Regions from separate parts of the Phascolarctobacterium sp. Marseille-Q4147 genome, predicted to be linked through region 3. Evidence: riboswitches for the same ligand, from Rfam matches in the RefSeq annotation. Region 3 holds a riboswitch; each other region holds the start of a gene.
The links. Region 3 has a riboswitch for cobalamin ahead of KAH19_RS06460 (TonB-dependent siderophore receptor). Riboswitches for the same ligand answer to the same signal wherever they lie in the genome.
Positions count from the first base shown of each region.

Region 1: another riboswitch for cobalamin. It lies ahead of KAH19_RS08520 (TIM barrel protein); the one in region 3 lies ahead of KAH19_RS06460 (TonB-dependent siderophore receptor).
Region 2: another riboswitch for cobalamin. It lies ahead of cobU (bifunctional adenosylcobinamide kinase/adenosylcobinamide-phosphate guanylyltransferase); the one in region 3 lies ahead of KAH19_RS06460 (TonB-dependent siderophore receptor).

Region 1 is NZ_CP072874.1:1,825,230-1,832,714, reverse strand. Features, by position in the region: gene KAH19_RS08535 (hypothetical protein) at 1-166, opposite strand, end outside; gene KAH19_RS08530 (SH3 domain-containing protein) at 215-1,030, opposite strand; gene iadA (beta-aspartyl-peptidase) at 1,328-2,497, shown strand; gene KAH19_RS08520 (TIM barrel protein) at 2,597-3,553, opposite strand; cobalamin riboswitch at 3,757-3,909, opposite strand; gene KAH19_RS08515 (ABC transporter ATP-binding protein) at 4,109-4,918, opposite strand; gene KAH19_RS08510 (iron ABC transporter permease) at 4,918-5,940, opposite strand; gene KAH19_RS08505 (ABC transporter substrate-binding protein) at 5,930-6,880, opposite strand; gene KAH19_RS08500 (DUF896 domain-containing protein) at 7,080-7,277, shown strand; gene KAH19_RS08495 (RluA family pseudouridine synthase) at 7,277-7,485, shown strand, end outside.
Region 2 is NZ_CP072874.1:195,769-203,253, forward strand. Features, by position in the region: gene KAH19_RS00830 (ATP-dependent DNA helicase RecQ) at 1-800, opposite strand, end outside; gene KAH19_RS00835 (zinc-ribbon domain containing protein) at 950-1,234, opposite strand; gene KAH19_RS00840 (histidine phosphatase family protein) at 1,619-2,260, opposite strand; gene KAH19_RS00845 (nicotinate-nucleotide--dimethylbenzimidazole phosphoribosyltransferase) at 2,260-3,060, opposite strand; gene cobS (adenosylcobinamide-GDP ribazoletransferase) at 3,117-3,851, opposite strand; gene cobT (nicotinate-nucleotide--dimethylbenzimidazole phosphoribosyltransferase) at 3,856-4,866, opposite strand; gene cobU (bifunctional adenosylcobinamide kinase/adenosylcobinamide-phosphate guanylyltransferase) at 4,875-5,453, opposite strand; cobalamin riboswitch at 5,600-5,783, opposite strand; gene rny (ribonuclease Y) at 5,865-7,409, opposite strand.
Region 3 is NZ_CP072874.1:1,366,410-1,373,894, reverse strand. Features, by position in the region: gene KAH19_RS06480 (ABC transporter ATP-binding protein) at 1-113, opposite strand, end outside; gene KAH19_RS06475 (ABC transporter permease) at 107-928, opposite strand; gene KAH19_RS06470 (ABC transporter permease) at 921-1,823, opposite strand; gene KAH19_RS06465 (ABC transporter substrate-binding protein) at 1,861-3,402, opposite strand; gene KAH19_RS06460 (TonB-dependent siderophore receptor) at 3,492-5,744, opposite strand; cobalamin riboswitch at 5,936-6,108, opposite strand; gene KAH19_RS06455 (ATP-binding protein) at 6,390-7,485, opposite strand, start outside.

The DNA of each region.
Region 1 (7,485 bases), 460 kb from region 3:
CTACAACCTTTGCATATTCCTGCTCATAGGCCGGCGCTGCTTTGGCAGCGGCCTCCGCCTTAGGCAAATCCATCTGCGGTAATACGGCATTTTGCTCTGTGCCATAGCCGGCAAACGCCGCCAGAAGCATTGCCAGGCACATGTTCTTAAACAGCTTCCGCTTCATTACGCCACCTCCTGTCAAAAGATGTTGCAGCCCAAATTGCTTCATCCGTCAGTTCGCTAAATGAACATCACTCTCACAGTAAATAATTTCTGCTATCACATCACGAGAATCCAACTTCACATAAAAGCTCTTATGCAGGCATTTTTGCCCCCTTGCGTTGTATGCATATTTTACCCAACCGATCATATGATGCGTATCCGATATACCAACACCCATAGGATCATCCTCCCAGCCATTCATTTTCAGGTAACCGTCCAGGTCAATCTGCCTGTCTGTGTCAAGCTGCTGACCGACAGCATAGCCTGCCATGCTGCCATGAAGTTTATTAACCTTCACTTCATTCACTTTGTTTCTCGCTGAATCTATATAGAACAGACGCGGTCCGACCTGCATCTTTTTATCGGCATAGGAGATAGTGTCATCAGTATTCTTTTCCACACGCCCCAGGTAATAGGCGTTCGAAGCAAAAATTTTCGGATCCATAATCCAATCGGCTTCCAGGGCAGCATTAAAGCGTCCTGCTGCGCTGGCAGCTTTCGGGGTTGTATCAAGATATTTGCTTGCCATAAAACCAACATGGCCCTTTTCAGTAGTACCAAGAAGCCATTTGTATTCACTGTTTACTACATCTACAACCATGCTTACATAAAATTTATCTCCCCTTTGCAGCATGGTGATAACATCACAATCGGTATTAGGCTGTGTTCTGACATTAACATCCGTTGCGTTGCAATATACCTCCAGCGGCCAGCCGGGATAAGACCTGAGCTCGTTGGCCAAATAATCTGTGTTAACTTCGGCAAAGGCAGTGTTGGCAAATATTGCCAGTCCAAGCGCTGCGCTTAAGAATAATTTCTTTTGCATATCCATCCCTCCACTTCCTGCCGTCTGCGTTACGGGCAGTTGTTTTCCTGATTATATTTTAGCGTGAAAATAAGCAAAGCGCCCCACCCGAATGCGTGAATTCGGGTAGGGCGAGGGGGAATTTTGGGGAGAAAGGGTATGTTTTTATGCCTCATCAAGCTCCTGCAAGCGTTTCAGCCATTTACTACCTCTATTATACCATTAAACCCCGAAAACTTTCTTGCCTCATATACCATTTTCAACAATTCAGTGTATAATTAAAGCATAAATAATTTTTCAGAAACGGAGAATCCTCACATGAAATGCTTACTCATTAAAAACGCGGACGTATACGCTCCGCAGCCCCTCGGAATTGTCGACCTCCTGATCATCAACGACAAAATCGCCAAAATAGGCCAACAGCTTGCAGCACCGCAAGGCTTAGACTGCCAAATTCTTGACGCCCAAAAGCGCAAGGTAGTCCCCGGTTATGTTGACCAGCACGTGCATATTATCGGCGGCGGCGGTGAATCCGGTCCCTATAGCCGTACTCCGGAAATCAACCTCAGCGAGCTGACAAAGGTTGGCATTACTACCGTAGTAGGCGTTTTAGGTACAGACGGCACCTCCAGACACAACGAAAGCCTGCTGGCGAAGGCCAGAGGCCTGACGCACGAAGGCATCACCGCGTACATGCTCACCGGCTCTTACGAAATCCCCCTGCATAACATGACCGGTGATGTGCGCCGCGACATCATCCTGATTAACGAATGCCTTGGCATCGGCGAGGTTGCCTTATCCGATCACAGAAGCTCGCAGCCTACTCGCGAGGAGCTGGAAAAGGTGCTTACGCAGGCTCGCCTGGGCGGTATGCTTTCCGGCAAGGCCGGTGTTGTGCAGTTCCACATGGGCGTTGGCAAGCGTGGCATGGATGTCCTGCTGGCGATTGTACGCGAAACGGAAATCCCCGCCCGCCATTTTATCCCCACCCACGTCAACCGTGCCTTCCATCTTTTTGAACAGGCCAAGGAATTTGCCCGCTTAGGCGGTTATGTAGATATCACCTCCGGCATCAGGGAGCAGGACGGCTTCCCCGCCTGCGTCAAGCCCAGTGACGCCATCAAAATTCTTTATGAAGAAGGCGTGCCGATGGACAAAGTAACCATGAGCTCGGATGCCAACGGCTGCATGAGCGTAACACTTCCCGACGGCAGCCAAAAGCAGCTTGCCGTTTCGCCGGATTCCTTCCAGGAGGAAGTTAAGGATGCTCTGCTTGCAGGCGTTCCCACGGAGGTTGTGGCAAAGGTTGTCAGCAGCAATCCGGCGCAGGCCAACGGTCTGTATCCGCAAAAGGGCTGCCTGCAGGCCGACAGTGACGCCGATCTGATTATTTACAGCGACAGCTATGACGTAGATACAGTAATCGCCAAAGGCCAAATCATGGTAGCAGCGGGCGAAGCGCTTGTCAAAGGCACCTTTGAAAAATAAACATTGTAACGAAAAATCCCCTGCACAAGCCTCTGCTTATGTAGGGGATTAATTTTTTATGATATTTTTCGTTATAGCTTGACGCACTCAGGCCGCCGCTTATCTGGCAACAGAAAGCTGCTGCTGCATCAGCGGAATCATTTCCTCGATAGTTTCATATGCCAACTCATGATTTACATATTCCGGCTGAACGCACTGCAAAATCTGTTTGGCTGCCGTGGTAGTAAAAGGCTTATGCCGATCAATCGCCGCAATATGACGCCAAATAAGCTCCGAATCACAATTAGCCGGCACCTTGCGTTCAAAGCTGCGCAAATACTTGCCGGAAAGCGAGCAGGAAAGATGCACGCCCTTAATCAGCTCAGCATACGGACCGAGCTTGTCCACCGTGCGGCAGACAAAATCCGCTGCTTCCGCCTCCGTGCGCAGACGCGGATTTGTATTCATCAGGTGACCGGTATCAAGCATAATGCCGACGTTTTTGCGCTCAATGCGCTCAAAGAAAAACTTCACCTTGCGCGCATCCGTCAGGCGCAGACCGGGCCACCACAAATTTTCGAACAGCACCGTAACGTTGGCAGGAATCTCATCCGCCACAGCATTAAAAACATCTGCCGAAGCAGCCAATACCTCGCGGTCATCGTAACGGAAATCAAAGGTAAAGATTGTTTTGGTATCGGCCTCCGCCACATGCCACACCAGATATTCCGGCTTCTGCGAAATGGCAGCGCAGATATTACGGCGGATAACAGCCAGCCATTCATCACAGCTCATGGCTGTCTTAAAATATGTCTGGCGTTCGTGGATACTGCGGAACTGCTGCTGCAGGCGTTTAGCCTTTCGCAGCCAAAAATCCATCCAATACGGCCAATAATTCAAATGTGCGCCAATAGTCAGCTCCTTGTAATCAGGGAATGCTTCCGGATCTCTGTAAACAAACTGTTCAATACCGTCAACCCCCAGCTGCTGCACTAAACCGGCCAAGGTCATCCCCTTACGCTTCAATTCATCTTCATACCAATCAATAGGACAATAGTTAATAAGATACTTAGTCATTTTTCACCCTTCTTTGCTACATACTGCACGCTCTTAGCGTTTGCTCTAACTGTGCTACCGGCAAATAGCTTGGAATTCTTTTTTCATAAAAAAACTGCGGCGGTAACGCTGCAGTCTTAATTTAGCTCACGCAAGCAGCACTACTGGAATACTAAAGATGGTTTTACCATCCTTCCTTTCACCTGTACATCGCAAGCTTGCGGAAAAAACTTTTGGGCATAGGCACTCTGACTAAGCTCATCGTCGGACAGCATCTTGTGAGGATATGCGCTGCCAGGCTCACATTACAGTTGCGGTACAGTACCAGATTCGCACTGGTTTTCCTTCTGCTCAAAGCATATTAAGTTTTTATTGTCTTGCTTTCTTTATCTGTTGAAAGCTGCGTAATAGTAACATCTACTATTTATAGCATAATTAGTATATCATCAATCAGCTTTTTTGGCAATAGAGTTATGAAATTTTTTCCACATCTGTACTGCAGAAATAAAAAACTCCCGCAAGTGCGTATACTTTCGGGAGTTTATATTTAAAATATGCCATGACGCAGACAATGGTTTAGCGACAGACTGTAATAGGAACGAGGGCCGGAAGCCCATTACTGCACGCAAACTCATCCGCCTGCACGCGGAACACGTCCGCCAGAAGTTTAGACGTAACAATTTCTTTAGGCTCACCGCTGACTACCAGGCGTCCCGCCTTGATAACGGCAACATAATCAGCGTACTGAATGGCATGGTTCAAATCATGGATAACCATGACAACCGTCAGTCCCAGCTCCTTGTTGAGCTTATCAAGCAGCTGCATAACCTCCAGCTGGTGACAGATATCAAGATAGGTCGTAGGCTCGTCAAGCAGCAGTACCTGCGGTCTTTGTGCCAGCGCCATCGCAATCCAGGCGCGCTGACGCTCGCCGCCGCTCAGCGTGTGCAGAAGGCGGTGGCTCATCGACGTCATATTGGTCTGCTCCAAGGCCCAGGCAACATGCTGTGCATCGTCCTTATCACCGCGCCCTAAAAAGCTGCGATGCGGAAAGCGTCCCATTTCAACCAAATCCTGCACCGTCAAATCAGTAGGCGCAACCGGTGACTGCGTCAAAATCGCCAGACAGCGGGCAAACTCGCGATGCGACAGGCTATGGATATCCTTCCCCAGGAAGCTGATGCTGCCCTTGGCACACGGCAAGATGCGGGCAATCGCCTTCAGTGTCGTACTTTTACCGCAGCCGTTGGGGCCGATGATAGCAGTAATCTTGCCCTCGGGAATTGCCAGCGACAAATCATGGATGATTGTTTTTTTGTTAATTGCTATATCAATATGCGTTGCCTCTAAAACAGCTTTAAAGGGCGCTACATTATTTTGTGTCATCAGATTTCCCTCCTTAACAGGAATAAGAAGAAGGGCGCGCCCAAAAAGGCCATAATAATACCAACAGGCAGTTCAATCGGTGCAAAAATTACACGCGCAAAGGTATCACTGAGCGTAACAATGGCAATGCCCAAAAGTGCGGAGGCAGGCAGCAGAAAGCGGTAGTCGCTGCCTATCAGCAGTCGCGCCGCATGCGGCACAACAAGGCCGACAAAGCCCAGCAGTCCGACAACGCTGACAGCACTGGCTGCGAGCAAAGCCGCAATAGCCGTAAGGATAATGCGCGTTACCTCAACATTGACGCCAAGGCCGCGTGCCATCTCATCGCCCAGCTGCAGGATGTTCAGATAAGCGGCACTGGCAAGCGCCAGAATCAGACCGATAACAGCATATGGCAGAATAATATTTACATGCGGCCAGCTGCGTGCGGCAAGACCGCCTACCATCCACATTAAAGCACCGTGCACTCTGTCACTGTAAAAAATCATCAGTCCGCTGATGCCTGCACCCAAAAAGGCAGATACCGCAACACCGGCAAGAATAATACGCACCGGCTTGATGCCGTTTTTCCACGCCAGAATATAAATGCAGACTGCAGCCAGCATCGCACCGATGAAGGCAACCGGCGTAATCAGGTATTCCATCGCCGGGAACAGAATCATTATCACAACACCTGCCAGGCCTGCGCCGGAGCTGATGCCGATAATATGCGGGTCCGCCAGCGGATTACGCATAATCGCCTGCAGAATCGCACCGGAAAGCGACAGGTTAATGCCGACCAAAGCACCGACGATGGTGCGCGGCATACGGATGTTCCAGATAATCTGACTGCGCGGATCATCACCGGGATTAAGCAGAATATCGGTAATCTCCTTGATGCTGATAATGCTGGAGCCTTTTGTTAAGCTCAAAAAGCTGCCCAATACTGCCAAGAACAAAAATATCACGAGAATAGTAATACGCCATTTAGTACGGCCGATACCAAAATGCTCCGTCTGCTCTACAGACTGCTTATTTTCCATTAGTAAAGACCTCCGGATAAACCTGCTGTGCCATAAACTTTACAGCCTCCGGATAGCGCAGGCCGGGGTTAATCAAAAACAGTTTTTCCGGCAGCACATATACTCTGCCTGCTTTTACAGCCGGCAGACTGTTCCATGCGGGGTTATTTTTAAAGTCGGTACGCAGACGGTTTTCAATTTCCTCAGGCTTGCCCATAGATGTAATAAAGATAATTTCCGGGTTCTGCTCTACCAGTGTTTCCATGCTGTAAGGAGTTTTATTGGATTTTCCCTTGAGCGCTGCGGCAGCAACATTTTCAAAGCCCAGGATATCACTTACACAGCCGGCAATGCTGTGCGAGCCTTCTACAGTAACGGCGCTGGCTGTTGCATGCATAATAACGATACGCTTCTTTTCCTTAGGCAGCTTGCCGGTAACGGCGGCAACCTGCTTATCCAGCAGCTCATTTTCCTTTTGCGCCTTATCCTGCGTACCATAAATATCGCCCAAGGTTTTGATGGTACCCTTTACATCCTCAAAGGTTTGGGTATCAAACTCCACTACGTTGATTTTGTTGGATTGCAGCATGGGAATAAATTTATCATGCTGATTTTTGCTGGCCAGAACCAGATCAGGCTTCAGGCCGACAAGTGCTTCCATATTAATATTGTAGACCATGCCTACCTCCGGCACAGACTTCATAGACTCGGGAATCTTGCCTACCTTAGAGCTGGCGCGACCGACTACAGTACCGCCGACAGCCTCAATCATACTCAAATATGAAGGACTGAGGCTTACAACTCTTTCAGGCTTTTTGGCAAGCGAAACCTGTCTGCCTGCAGCATCGGTAAGCTGCAGATAAGCCTTGTCACCGCCTGTCTGCGTTCCTACACCGCCGCAACCGGCAGCAACCAGCATAGCCGCACATAATAGACCACAAGCAATTTTTTTCAAGAACATGTTAATCACCTCATACTCAACTTACATTGCCCAAGCCACAAGCTTTGGCAATATATATAACTCTCTGATAAAAAAAGCTTAATAATATCGCCCTCATAATAGCACAAATCAGAAGTGTAGTCAATGAAAGTTGCTAAGAAGCGCACATAATAGTATAATTAAATGAATAAGCTAGTTATGACAAAGGAGTAGAAATATTATGGAAATCAATGCAATGATTAACCGCATAAATGCATTAGCCAAAAAGAAGAAAACTTCCGGTCTGACCCCGGAGGAACTGGCAGAACAAAAGGAGCTGTACAAGGAATATCTGTCCAATATCCGCAGCCAGCTGAAGGCTCAGCTCGATAACATCGAGGTAGTCGACGAGCTGCCGGATAAAAAACAGCTGCACTGATGGCTGCTATCCTGTCGCCATCCATGCTGGCCTACGAGGACGATTTTCTGCTGATTATCGATAAGCCTGCAGGCATGCTGGTACACCCCACCGTCAGCGAGCGAGGCGCAACGCTCTACGATTATGTAAAGGCATATTATGAAGCCAACGGCATTGATGCCGGTATTCATCCCGTGTCGCGCTTAGACCGCAACACCTCCGGCCTCGT
Region 2 (7,485 bases), 1.2 Mb from region 3:
CCCGCGTGATAGCGCAAGGCACTGAAGCCCTGGCGCCGCAAAAGCTGCGTCACGCTTTCCACCTTGTTGCGCGTAGCACAGTAAACTACGCCGCAATCCTTTTTATGCTTACGCATAAACTCCAGCAGCGAGCGCTCCTTGTCCTGCGTGCGCTGCACGGCAAAATGCAGGTTAGGCCTGTCAAAGCCCGTCACTACAATTTTTGCCTCCGGAATGCCCAAACGTTTGATAATATCGCGGCGCACATCCGGCGTAGCCGTAGCAGTAAAGGCTGCCACCAGCGGCTTCGTCGGCAAGGCCTGAATAAAATCGGGGATATTATAATATTCCTTGCGGAAGCTGTGTCCCCACTGCGATACGCAGTGCGCCTCATCCACCGCCACCATCGTAATATAAGCCTGGCGGGCAAAATCAATAAACTGCTGGTTGACCAGTCGCTCCGGCGCTACGTACAAAAACTTGCACTGCTTGTTGAGCGCGGCATGCAGCACTCTGCCGTACTCATTGCTGCTCATGCTGCTGTCCAGATAAGCTGCCGGAATACCGCGGGCCGTCAGTGCCTCCGCCTGGTCCTTCATCAACGATATCAGCGGCGAGATAACCAGCGTCACGCCCTTCAGCAGCAGCGAAGGCAGCTGAAAGCAGATACTCTTGCCTGCACCCGTAGGCAACACTGCCAAAACAGGCTGTCCGTGTAATATTTCACTTATAATTTCTTCCTGCCCTGTGCGAAAGCTGCTGTAGCCATAAAAATGCTGCAGCGCGCGGTGCAGAAAATCACTGTCTATAATACGTGCCATAAAGCTCCCTTGCTTCGAATAATTTATATTGTAAAAAGTATAGCATATAAGCACTTTTATGTAAAATAACTTTCGTTTTTTCTATGATCAGCTAATAAAAAACAGGTACAGCCTAAGCTGTACCTGAATTTGTTACTTCAAGCGTCTAATTAGTGTTTACGTGCGTTGAAGCATTCGCGGCAGTAAACCGGACGATCGCTGGGTTTGAACGGTACCATGGTCTCTTTACCGCATTCAGCGCAAACTGCGGGGAACATTTCGCGTTGCGGACGATCGTTTTGTACGCCCATGCGTTGTTTGCGAGCTTGACGGCAAGCCGGGCAACGGCGCGGTTCGTTAGTGAAGCCCTTTTCTGCGTAGAACTCTTGCTCGGAAGCGGTGAATACGAATTCGTTGCCGCACTCGCAGCAGGTTAAAGTCTTGTCTTCTTTCATTGTTTAATCACTCCTAATCATAGATAGAACATACCCCAAAGAACGCATTAAGATGTTTACCTTGGCTTCCCCATGTCATCTATGATAGAAGAAGTTAGGAACTTAAACGGACCACTGAGATACACCACTTACAGTATATAGTAAGCGCCTGTAAAAGTCAATCTTAGTTTATCAAAAATGCGTAAATTCTTTAATAAGAAACTTTTCATTTCTCAATATATGCTCAAATCCGCTTATTAACAGTGCTCACGGTAAAAGCTTGCTTGTAAAATAATGGTGCGGCACCGATAAGTTTACAGCAAAAACTATGACCGTCTTTTTTCGCCGCTTTAAAGAAAAACCGCGACAGCTTTTTACGTCTGCGCGGTTTTCAATCTTTAATTTTTATTTATGCAGCCAGTTTACAGAGCTTCCCTGCTCTCTGGCAAAGTGAGCATCATTGATGGTTTCGGCAATAATATTGCCCTGCCAGTCATTCAGCGTGCTGACAGAAACATTATGCACACTCAGCTTCCACAGATTGTTCAGCGGTATGCCTAGAAGCAGGCACAGCTGCACGCGGATAATACCACCATGCGATACAATCGCGATATTCTTCTCGTGACCTTCACGCTCGAAGATATAATCAAAAGCCGCCTGACAGCGACGCGCTGCATCATGAAAGCTTTCGCCCTGCGGCGGAATCCATTCGCCCGGACGCGTCAGGAAATCATCCATCTCCTTAGGCCAGCGGCGGCTGATTTCCGCATATTCCAGGCCCTCCCAGGCACCGAAGCTTACCTCCTGCAGCAAATCCAACGGCTGGTAGGACATATTTTTGCTCATAGCCAGCGGTGCTGCCGTCATGCAGGCACGCAGCATGGAGCTGCAGTAAATCTTGTCAACCGGCAGATGCTGCATATAGGCAGCCAGCTTCTCGGACTGCTCCAGACCTTTGGCATTCAACGGCATGTTGATGCGTCCCTGAAAGCGGTGTCCCTTGTTGCTGTCCGTTTCACCGTGACGAATTAAATAAATTTTACCCATTAAGCCTTCGCTCCTTTTTTAGATTGCTCTGCCAAGGAAAATTCCTTCATCTCCGCATGCACGCCTGCTTCCTCAAAGGTTTCCATTTCCTTGTAGGCCTTGATGCCGGCATTGAACAGCGTAAAGCAGACAGCAGCACCCTCACCGGCGCCGTCGGGAATATTCAGGCGCAGCGGCGCCGTAAGTCCCAGCTCCTGCAGGCATTCTTCTGCACCCGGCTCTGCGGAAACATGACCGGCAAAGCAGTAATCGAGCACGGCAGGTGCCATATCCGCTGCCTTTTTGGCAGCCTTGCAGACAGCAACGCCGTCCAGCATTACCGGCACCTTCATTGCTGCAGCCTGCAGCAGAGCGCCGGCCATAGCGGTGCGTACCATCTCATTATCAGGATTGGAAAGGCAGCCGAAGCCCAACAGCTCCAGTCCCTTCTCGTGTACCAGCTCCTGCACCAGGGCAGCGCCCTCCTCCAGAGCGTCAGCCTCCTCCTCCGAGGTTACGAGCAGAGCCACAGCCTTCGCACCGGTTTCTGCAGCCAGCACGTTCACCGGCCATTTGGCGTGCATAATTTTTTCGGCCTGAGCAGCCTCTTCGATACCGCACCATACCAGTAAATCGCGTTTAGGATAATCTAAATCCTCTTTTTCATAAATGCCCTTGATACCGCAATAGCGCGAGGTCATTTCTTCCAGCTTGGCCAGACTGCCGACCGGCTTTATCAGATTATCAAAGCGTGTCTGCGCCAGCTTCATGCAGCCTTTGTCCGCAGGCACAATCTTTTGGATTATTTCTTCTATATGCATAGCATTTTTCCTTTCTGTCTCTTTAGAATTCGGCAAAATATTGCCGGGGAAATATATCAGATTATATAGGTTGCGAGCATCAGGTAAACCACCACGCCGCATTCCGTCAAAAAGCCGTAGGTATCACCGGTAAGACCGCCCAACTGACCGCTGAGGAAATGCGCAATGCCCTGGCAGATAACGAAGGCCGCTATTGCCGTATACAGATACGGCAAACCGCAGGCTGCGACAAGCGCCAGGCAAAGTGCAAAGGCAATATAGGTGTACATCGGCTTGGCATAAGCCTTAAACATATGACCGATACCGGTTTTGCGTGCATACTTGTAGTTGACGATGTAGGTAACCATAAAGGTGCGCGTTGCTACAAAAACAGCCACCAGAGCAAAAGATAATTTTACCGGTGGCAGCGTAGTATAGGCAGCCACCTTCAGCAGCACGAGGCAGACCAGCGCGATAACGGCGTTGGAACCTACGTGGCTGTCCTTCATGATTTCCAGCATACGCTCACGGTCACGGGCGCTGAAAACACCGTCGGAGGTATCCATAAAGCCGTCATACATCAGCGCGCCGATAATAATCAGCTCCGCCAGCACCAGCATCACCGCACGCATTAAATCAGGGGTGTGCAGATAATACAGTCCGTAATTTACCGCACCCATAAAAACGCCCATTACCAGACCGACCAAAGGGAAGTACGGCACGCTGCGGCTGAAATCGTCATCATGCCAGTCCGTGCGGTTGGAAAAGCGGATTCTGGTCAAAAATTCCAGACAAGTTACAAAATCACGCATCACATCACCTGCTTAAATGATTATACACGTCCATCGCTGCCTGCAGCACAACAATAGCCAGAGAAGCACCGGTGCCCTCGCCCAGGCGCATACCGGCATCCACAATCGGCGAAAGCTGCAGCAGCTCCAGCATTTTCTTATGAGAAATATCGCTGCTCAGATGCGAGCAGAGCATATAATCGCGGCACTGCGGATAGAGGCCGTAGGCCAGCAGTGCTGCAGCCGTAGCATTAACACCGTCAACCATTGTCGGTACGCGGCGACGGGCTGCGCCGATAATTACACCGGCCAGACCTGCATGATCATAGCCGCCGACCTTGCAGAGAATATCCATTGCATCGCCCTGCTGCGGCATATTTTTTGCCAGGCCGTCGATAACAACCTGACGTTTAATCTTCATGCGTTCGTCATTAATACCGCTGCCACGGCCGACAGTCAGCTGCGGGTCCAAGCCTAAAAAGGCGCTGGCAATAGCAGAGGTAGAGGTTGTATTGCCGATGCCCATTTCGCCTGTATAAAGCATATTATAGCCTTGGTCGATGCACATATCAGCCATCTCGATGCCAACGGCAATAGCCTTTTCGGCCTGCTCGCGCGTCATCGCCGGTCCCTGGGTGAAGTCATTGGTTCCCCAGGCTACCTTTTTCTGATAAACCTTGGGCAAATCGCTCAAATCAAAGGCAGTGCCTACATCGCAGACGAAAACATCGGCGTGCGCATGACGAGCCAGCACGGTAGCACCGGCGGTGCCGCGCATATAACCGTTAATCATCTGGCGCGTAACCTCCTGCGGATAAGCGCTGACGCCGTATTTCGCAATACCGTGGTCACCGCACATCAGAACCATCGCCGTCTTTAATTTATCCGGTAAATCCTTGCCAATCATGCCTGCAAGGCCTACAACCATATCCTCCAGCTTGCCCAAGTTGGCTGCCGGCTTGTCTATCTTAGCGTAGCCTGCCCGCACTTCTTGCATACGTTCTTCATCCAGAGCAGGTATTATGATTTTCTCCATATCAGTCGTTATTCTCCTTCATCCTCAAATTTAAAAGCCAATTTTTTTACGTCTACGGCCTGACCTGCCACACAATAATACACATGATCAGCCGCATCTGCCACGCGTTGGTTAACCCAACCGGCAAGGTCACGGTATTCACGCGCCATCTGATTATCCGGCACAATGCCGCTGCCCACCTCGTTCGTAACAAAGACAACGATTTTACCGCAATTTCGTGCTGCTGCCAGCACCTTGTCAATTTCGTCAAATACTACCTGACAACGCTCCAGGAATTCACCCTCCGGCGCATCCTTGCCGTAAAGCAGGTTACACATATAAACAGTCAGGCAGTCAAACAGAACCGCTCCTGTTTCCGCTGACAGCGCTTCAAGCGTGCGCTCGGCATGATAAGGCGCTTCGTGATTAATCCAACGCGCATCACGACGCTGACGGTGCAGACGCACGCGCTCCGCCATTTCCTCATCCAAGATTTCTGCTGTAGCAACGTAATCGCATTTGGGAGAATAATGCAATACATAGCGTTCTGCAAATTCGCTTTTGCCGCTGCGGGCTCCGCCGGTAACCATAATAATTTTTCCAGGCATATTTCAACCTCCCTTCGTTTTTGTAAGCTGCATGCTTTTCATTTTAAGCATATATGAAAAAAGCTCCCTTGCGGGAGATTCACAAAATGCAGCTGCAGCCAAAAATTCTATATTTACGCATACCAAAGCCAGCCTATCTCCCGTAGGCTCCAAGCTTCGTAACAGGCAGGTCTCCTGGCTTAGCTTCATCGCCCTCAGCGCCTTCCCAACTTGCGTCAGTGACATAATTGCCTGGGCTCCGCTTACAGTAGCGGGACTGCTCCGGATTCTCACCGGCATTCCCTTTTCAGCACCGGTCTCAACCAGCGCACCTGTCAAAAAAATTCCAAGTATATATATTCGACAGCAATTCCTATAATCCTGCTAAGGCGCAAAAAAAGAGCTGCCTAAGCAGCTCTTTCAGGAATCTCGTTATTTTGCGTAATCAACAGCACGGGTTTCACGGATGATAACAACCTTGATTTGACCGGGATATTCCATTTCAGCTTCAATCTTCTTGGAGATATCGCGTGCCAGAAGCACAGCGGAAGCATCATCGATAACATCCGGCTTAACCATAATGCGGATTTCGCGGCCAGCCTGTACGGCATAGCATTTTTCAACGCCCTCAAAGGACTCAGAAATTTCTTCCAATCGAGTTAAGCGCTTCAGGTAGCTTTCCAGAGTTTCGCGTCTTGCACCCGGACGGGCAGCAGATACTGCGTCAGCGGCAGATACCAGAACAGCTTCAACACTCTTAGGCTCGCAGTCACCATGATGCGCCAGAATAGCATTGACAATCAGGTCGGACTCACGGAACTTCTTGGCAATTTCGCCGCCGATTTCAACGTGAGAGCCTTCCATTTCATGGTCAATAGCCTTGCCGATATCATGCAGCAGGCCGGCACGTTTAGCCAGAACAACGTCAACACCGAGCTCAGAAGCCATTACACCTGCCAGGTTAGCAACCTCAACAGAATGGTTCAGGACATTCTGACCGTAGCTGGTACGATATTTCAGGCGGCCCAGCAGCTTAATCAGTTCGGGATGCAGGCCATGCACACCGACAGCAAAGGTAGCCTGTTCGCCGGCTTCCTTAATCTTCTGCTCAACCTCTTTTTGTGCCTTTTCAACCATTTCCTCAATGCGGGACGGATGAATACGGCCGTCATTAATCAATTTTTCCAGGGCGATACGGGCAACCTCACGGCGTACCGGATCGAAACCGGAAATAATAACAGCCTCCGGAGTATCATCGATAATCAGATCGATGCCGGTAAGGGTTTCCAGAGTGCGGATGTTACGGCCTTCACGACCGATAATGCGGCCCTTCATTTCATCGTTAGGCAGGCCTACTACGGAAACGGTGGTTTCCGCTACATGGTCTGCTGCACAACGCTGAATTGCCAGAGAGATAATTTCTCTTGCCTTGCGGTCAGCCTCATCCTTAGCCTGTTGCTCCAGATCCTTAACCATCATAGCAGATTCATGCTTAACCTCCTCCTCGAGGGATTGCAGCAGCTCTTGCTTTGCTTCGTCACTGGTCAGTCCGGAAATACGCTCCAGTTCAACCTGACGTTTTTCCAACATAGCATCAGCCTTCTCCTGAGCAGCGTTCAGACGCTGTTCCTTAGAAGCTAGCTTTTCTTCTTTGCGTTCGAAGGATTCGATTTTACGGTCCAGATTTTCTTCTTTTTGCAGCAGACGACGCTCCTGACGCTGCAGGTCGTTACGTCTGTCTTTATTTTCACGCTCCATTTCGGAACGCAGACGATGGATTTCTTCTTTAGCCTCCATCATGATTTCTTTGCGTTTTGCTTCGCCGGTCTGCTCCGCATCCTGTACAATACGGATAGCCTGCTCTTCTGCAGTAGCAATTTTACCTTCGGCAACATTTTTGCGAACCAGATAACCTACTGCACCGCCGGCCAGACCAACTACAACAGCTGTACCGATAATTTCTAAAATCGTCCTCACCTCCTAAATGTAGATTTTTCCAAGATTTTTTTGCATAGTAACAGCAGGCGCCTGTTTGCGTCTGCTATAGATGTCC
Region 3 (7,485 bases):
GCAGTAAAATTCCCTCCGGGCAAGTTCAGGCTTACATCATCTACAGCATAAAATACGCCTTGCGGCAGCTTAAAGCCTACAGATATATTTTCTAACACCAGATTTTTTACCATTTGCGCACCTCATCAAGCTGATTGTCTAATCTGTCACGTAGATGCTCTCCGATGATATTCAGAGAATAAATCAGCAAAAATACAAACAGGCCGGGAATAATAATCAGGTGAGGCGAGCTGCGGTAATACATAATGGCATCATTAATCATTACACTCCAGTCGGGTGTAGGCGGCTGCACACCTAAGCCCAAAAAGCTCAAACCGGCAATCGCCAGTATTCCTCTGCCAAGACGAATAGTTACCAAAACCAGCAGCTTATTGGCAATATTGGGCAGCAAATGACTGAAAATAATCCGCCAGTCACTGCAGCCAAGGCAGTGCAGGCCTTCAATGAAAGGCTCTCCCATCAGCTGCAGCACTTCTGCACGCACAATACGCGAAAAGCCAGCCCAAGATGTCACAACCAAAGCCAAAACCAGACTATAAATGCTGGGACCGAGAATACCAGCCAAGGCTATCATAAAACAGCTTCCCGGTATACCTTGGAAAATATTGCTCAAAACGGTAAAGAACATGTCTAATTTACCGCCGTAAAAACCGCACAATAAACCAACGCCCACACCTAAAATCAACGCCAAAACAGATGAAATCAAGGTCAAAAGCATGGATGCCCTGCCACCATAAAGAATACGGCTGAACATGTCGCGCCCCAAAGCATCCGTGCCGAAGAAATGTTGCCAGCAGGGACTTTGCAGACGATTGGCCATATCCGGTTCAAAGGGATTATGCGTTGCCAGAAGCGGAGCTAAAATACTGCCGAGAATGATAAACGCAAGTACAAATATAGCAAAGTTAAGCTGTATTTTTTTAGTCATGTACTTCAGCGCCTCCTCTCAGCTTCGGATTCAGATAAAACATCAGTAAATCAACCGCTAAGGTTATCAATACCAAAAGCCAGCCTGTAAAAAGCACGTAGGCCTGCAATACAGGGTAATCGCGGAAGCGGATTGCTTCCAAAGCCATACTGCTGATGCCCGGCAAAGCAAAAATGCTTTCCGCAATAACAGAACCACCTAAAATACCTGCCAAATAATTACCCAGCAAAGCAATTACTGGCAGCATGGCATTAGGAAACGCATAGCAAAAAAGCAGCTTTATTTTGCTGATTCCGCGCACACGCGCTACTAGAAAATATTGCGAAGCAAATTCCGTCAGCAGCGAGCTGCGCATATAACGGCACACTGTTGCTGAAGTAGAAAACGAAACCGCCAACGCCGGCATAATAAAATACCGTAAGCTCTCACTGCCGCTTGTCGGAAGCAGGCGCAGCGTTTCACTGAACAGCAAAATCATCAGTAAAGCCAGCCAAAAACCGGGTACAGCTAAAAGTATATTAGTCAAAAACTGTACCGCATCATCCAGCCAGCTGTTTTTGTAAACAGCGCATAAGGTGCCCAAAGCAATGCCAACAACCGCAGCAATGGCCAATGCCAGTAGCGCTAGCTCCACCGTCACCGGCAGACGCAGCAAAAGCTCATGCAGAATATCCTTACCGGTAATGTAGCTGCTGCCGAAATTACCATGCAGCACCTGCATAAACCAGCTGAAATACTGCACATAAATTGGTCTGTTCAGGCCAAGCTCTTCCCGCATCGCCGCAATCTGTGCATCCGTAGGTGCATCCAGCCCATCCTGATTTAAAGCAAACTCCGCCGGATCGCCGGGTGATAATAGTCCTAAAACGAACGCCAGCAGACTGATGCCAATCATTACAGGCACTGCTAATAAAATTCGTCGATAACAATATCTAATCATAGTCCTCCGCCAATTCTACCTTGCTCAAATCCACACCGTAGATTAAAGGTTTATAATTTTTTAAACGCTTATTATAGGCAACGATATTCATATCGTTGAAAAGAGCCACTAACGGTTCTTCTTCTACCGCTATTTCCTGCACTCGGTCAAAAATCCGCTGGCGCTCTTTTGCATCAACTGTATGTTTTACCTCATGCATCAATCCCTGCAGTTCTTTATTCTGGTAGCCTGTGTGACTGCTTATATAGATAGAGCCCGTCGGCATCAAAAAGCTGTTAAGTACCTCATAGGGATCTCCGTTTGCCAGTCCCTTTTGCAGACGTGCAATATCATAATCGCCCTTGCGCAGCATTTTCGCTCTTGTAGCATACTCCAAAGACTGAATATGGACATCCAGTCCTATTTTACCCAACCAATAAGCAATCAGCTCAGCTTCGCCCTTCTGCAGCGGTTCCGCGCCGTTTATGCAATAGGTAACATCGCAGCGCTTATCCCCTAATACTTCATGTGCCAGCTGTTTAGCTTTTGCTAAATTATGCTCCAAGGGAAATTCCTTATAACCGGGGCTAGTGTAATTCAATACATTCATGGTTGGCTCTGCATAACCCATATATAATGCGTCGACAAGATTTTTGCGGTCAATAGCCAGACTTACGGCCTGACGCATGCGCACATCGTTAAAGGGAAAACGACTGTTGTTTAAAGCAAGATAACGTATCATTGTCGATTTATTGCTTGCCACAGCAAAGCGCTTATCTTGCTTGATTTCGTCAGCCAAAAACGGCGGTATCGCATTCAAATCCAATACTCCGTCAATTTCACCTGATTTAAGTGCTGCATAGCGTGTATCTGTATTGGGAATATTGCGAACAACAAAATCTTTTATCTTGCCTTTTTCACCCCAATAATTATCATTACGCCTTAAAACAACATACTTATTCATGACGTTCTCGGTTATTTTATATGGTCCGGTACCTATAGCTATATCCTTAAAATCACCATTGGCATCAAAGCATTCAGGAGCAAACATTGGACTGCCGAAATCCGTCATTTTATATAATTGATTAATATTCGGTTCTTTAAATACCAATCTGACAGTATATTCGTCCAGTTTTTCGTATCTGGTTAAGGAAGGATAATATAAGGCTAAAGATAAGCTGTAAAAATTAGAACGCTTCAAACCCTTTTTCATTCTGTCAAAATTAGCAATTACAGAATCAGCATTAAACTTCGTTCCATTTTGAAAATATACATTTCTTCTTAAACGAAATATCCATACCTTGCCATCATCCCGCATCTCCCAGCTCTCAGCCAGACACGGGGCAGGCAAGCCTGCTTCATCTCTCGTTATCAGCGGCTCCCATACGCCGAGTATCTTACTGCAATAATAGGCATCCTTATTACCGGGAGCAAGATGCCTGTAGGCAGCCAAGGTAACAATATTTTTGTTTTTATTATCTATGTGATTTTGCGATTCTTCCTGCTTGGCACAGCCGACACACAGTAAAAGCAACAGCAGCAGAAAAAAGCTCAATATTTTTCTCATATTCGCATACCATTATACATCTTGTTTATATAGAATAAAAGAGGGCAGAAAAACCGCCCTCTTTAAATTTTATTTTATTACAGACTAAATTCAGCAGACAAGAAGAAGGTTCTCGGAGTAGACAGGTAAACCTGATCACCGCGAGCAACAGTCCAATAATCCTTATCAAACAAATTGTAGCACATTGCACTGAATTTTACAGGAACGCTGTTCAGCTTAGTATTATAGGTTACACCTAAATCATAAACCATGTAAGCCGGTGCTTCCAGATGCTTGCTGTCTTTGGTAACAGTGCTGGAATTATAGTTTACAGTGTAGAACGGAGTGGTGCCGGTATAGGTTGCACGGCCGATTACGCTAAAGCTATCGTCTGCTTTATATTCCAAAGCTGCAGATGCACTCCATGCGCCCTGACCGGATTCGCGTACACCGTTTTTGTACTCATTGCCTTTACCCATGTTTTTATATTTAGCATCCAGATAAGCAAGGCCAACCATACCATACCATTTATCTGCTAATTTACCGTTAACAGATAATTCAAGACCTTTGTGGTTAACTTTACCATCTTGTACAAGGAAAGGTTTAGCGTAGCCTGCTACATCCTTGCTTACATTATTGGCTTGGTCAATATCAAAGTATGCCAAGGTATACATAGCACCTTTATTTTGATATTTCACACCAACCTCATTTTGTTTAACCTTGGTCGGCGGTAATACTTCACCGGAATTCTGGTAGCTGGTGCCGGCACTTGCACCGATATCAAAGTTCTCTGCATGGTTGCCATAGAACATTACATGCTCATCAGGTGCATAGCTCAAGGAATAAGTCGGGCAGGTTGCATCGGATTTAATTTCTTTACCCCAGGATTTGCTGGTTGCATTCCAGGATTTTGCCGTAGCAGCATGTTTGTGAATGCCAATCATAGCATCCCATTTGCCGAAGCTGATGCTATCCAGCAAGGAAACACCCCAAATAGAAGTTTTGTTGTTAGGTCTTGTAGTATAACCAATATATCTTGCATCAACATCCTGGAAGGAAGTTCCTGTGAAAATGTTGGAGCCGCCAACCAAAGTTGTACCGGGTACAGTTGTAGAACCGTTACGGTTTCTCCATGCCTTATCAGCAGACAGCATTACCTCATGCTTCAGCGCACCGGTTTCGAATTTATTCTTAGTGCCTAATTGAGCATAGTAAGAGCGTTGCGGAGTTGCACTGTTGGTCTGCAGGAAGTCATAATTACCTGCATCGTCCTTAATCCAATAGGAGCTCATATTCGGAGATACGTTTTGATTCAGCTTTTGTCTGCTGTAGCCAAAGTTAGCAAACAAAGTCCAATTATCATTCATGTATTGCTCATGATTCAAAGTTGCAAACCAGCCATAGCCTGCCTTCCAGGTACCTGCAGCAGCATAGTTTTTACCTCCGTCCGGAGCACTCGGAAGATGAGTTACACCGGGAATGGTTTGTTTAATGCTGTTACCGTTAGCATCCTTTACATTTGCTGTTCCGGGATTTGCCAATTTAAACCAGCGAATACCATTGTAAATATCCAGATCTCTATAGTTAGCAAAGAAATTAGTGCTGCTGTGTTTATCTTTATGGTCAACATTTACAGCAATGCCCTTTGCCTTCATATCTGCATCATTAACGGCTGTTTCACCATTCAGCAGCTCTGTATTCAGGCGCACGCCCCATTCACGTTTTTGGCCGAGACGTTGGCTGATATCCAGATATTCACCAAAGGAGCCTTTGCCGGAGAAGGTTTGTTTATACTTAACAAAGTCAGTATCACCGGCACGTTTTGTTCTGGCATTGATAATACCACCTGCAGTATTGGATTCATATTGAACACCGCTGGCACCTAACATAGAGTTAGGACCGGAAACAACATCAATGCCCTCCATAGCAAACATCGGAAGATTGAACTGAGTCATAACACCGTGTACACCATTTACGTACATAGCAGTACCATTGGTACGGAAGCCACGCACAGAAAAGTCACCGTGCAGAACACTGCCTGACGCTCTCACAGACGGAATGCCAACCAAAGCCTTATCCAAAGGCTCATTAGGTCCGAGGAATAAATCCATAGTCTTTTGCGCTACATTGGTTACGCTAAAAGGAGTTTTCATAACATCCTTTTCACCCAGCAGGCCGACAGAACCTTTAGCGTTAACCATTTCACCAGGCATTTGGTTGCGAGAACCTTCAACAACAACCTCATCCAGATTGCCATGAGCAACATCTTCTGCACTTGCGCTCATTACAAAGCCTACGCTGGCAATAGCGCACAGCACTGACATAACCAGTGCTTTTTTGTTTTTCAACATACTCAAACACCTCATTAAAAAATATATTTTTCAACCTTTGCCACCGAGCTGTCCGAGTTTCGCGTGCGGCTCCGGTTAAAAGCATGTTTTATTGTGGGCGTTCCGTATTCCGGCAAGAAAAAACGCCCTTCTGCACAATGACAGAAAAGCGCACTTGTACTTTACCATTCTCCTGTCACTCGCAGCATACTTTGGTCTTTTCTTTCTCAGGCAATTCTTCTGGCTCAGTTTCCTCGCAATCCTCGCCTTCCCGGTTTCCCAGTGACATCCTTTAGGCTTGCTCCACTTTACAGCTGCGTGACAGCGCAGGCTTCGCACCCGCTTACTTATTAAGTCTTTCGACACCCGATAGGTCTATAATATTCATTTGTTCATTATTGCAATCTACTTTTTCACGCAGAATTATAGCATAACGCACATACTACGTCAAGTAACATGAAATTGCATTAGCAATCAACAACAATTGATATATATCGCTGTTATGTTAGAACAGTTTACATATTATCATTACCTATAATATTAGTTTAATTAGTTTGCCAAAGTAAGTATATAGAATATTTTACTACTCTAAAAATAAATAACTCTGAGAAGTCAAAGTAAAACTTCGGTTTCTCAGAGTTTTTATGATTTTTCTATCCTACACACCTAAACCAACTCATCTAAGGAAACTAACTTTATTCCCTGTTCTGCCGCATAAGCAACCGCTTGCTCTGTATAACCGGCTTTTGAGAAGAAATAATAATATAAGCTTTTATCCTGCGCTACTTTTTTTGCTAAGAAATGCTTAAGATCCTTTACATCCACCGGTCTGTGCTTATATTTACACTCGCCCAAAAGTATTTGCGTTTGCCTGTAATCAACTGCCATAATATCTATCTCATCAGTCTTGTTCCACCAGCGACCAATCTTGGTAAAATAAAACGGTAAACTATGTTTTCTGTTCTGCTTACGTAAATATTGCTGACAAACATCTTCGAATACATATGATGTAAAACGCTCCAGCTCAGGCTTGACAACATATTGATAAATTCCTTCTGCATCGCCTGATTCCAGCTCAGATAAATTCGGGAAAACAAAGGCATACCAAAAACCGAAGAAATTGTCGGTAACCTTATATAAGCCTCTCTGTGTATTAGCTTGCTCCTTAATATTGGCATCCACAGAAAACTCTCTGCACAAAATTCCCAATTCCAAAAGATTTTTCAAATATACACTCAGCTTGCTTTTATCAATCTGCGTTTTTTGATAAATATCATTTAATTGGGTATTGCCTAACGCAACTGCTTCAATTACTGCATTATAAACGCTCGTCTCGCGCAGTTCCTGACGCATAAGAAACTCCACTTCACTGTAAAGCACACTGCCTCTGCTTAAAATACTACGCACAATATTTTCATCGAGAGAGTATTTATCGGAAAACTGCTTTAAATAATGCGGAATACCACCCAAAATTGCATAGGCAGTAATCTTATCCTCAATGCTGTAATTAGGAAAAAACTGTTGAGCAGAATAAAAATCCATTGCCTGCATTTTTAAAATTCCCGTAGCACGTCCATAAAGCGGATTTTTCTCTGCTAAAACTTCTTTTTCTATAAATGACATTGCACTGCCACACAAAATCAGCATTACGTTAGACTGCTTTAAAACCTCATCCCACAGCTTTTGCAAAATAGAAGGAATAGCATTATTCCCCTTAACCATATAGGGGAATTCATCAATAACTACAACTATTTTTTTATCT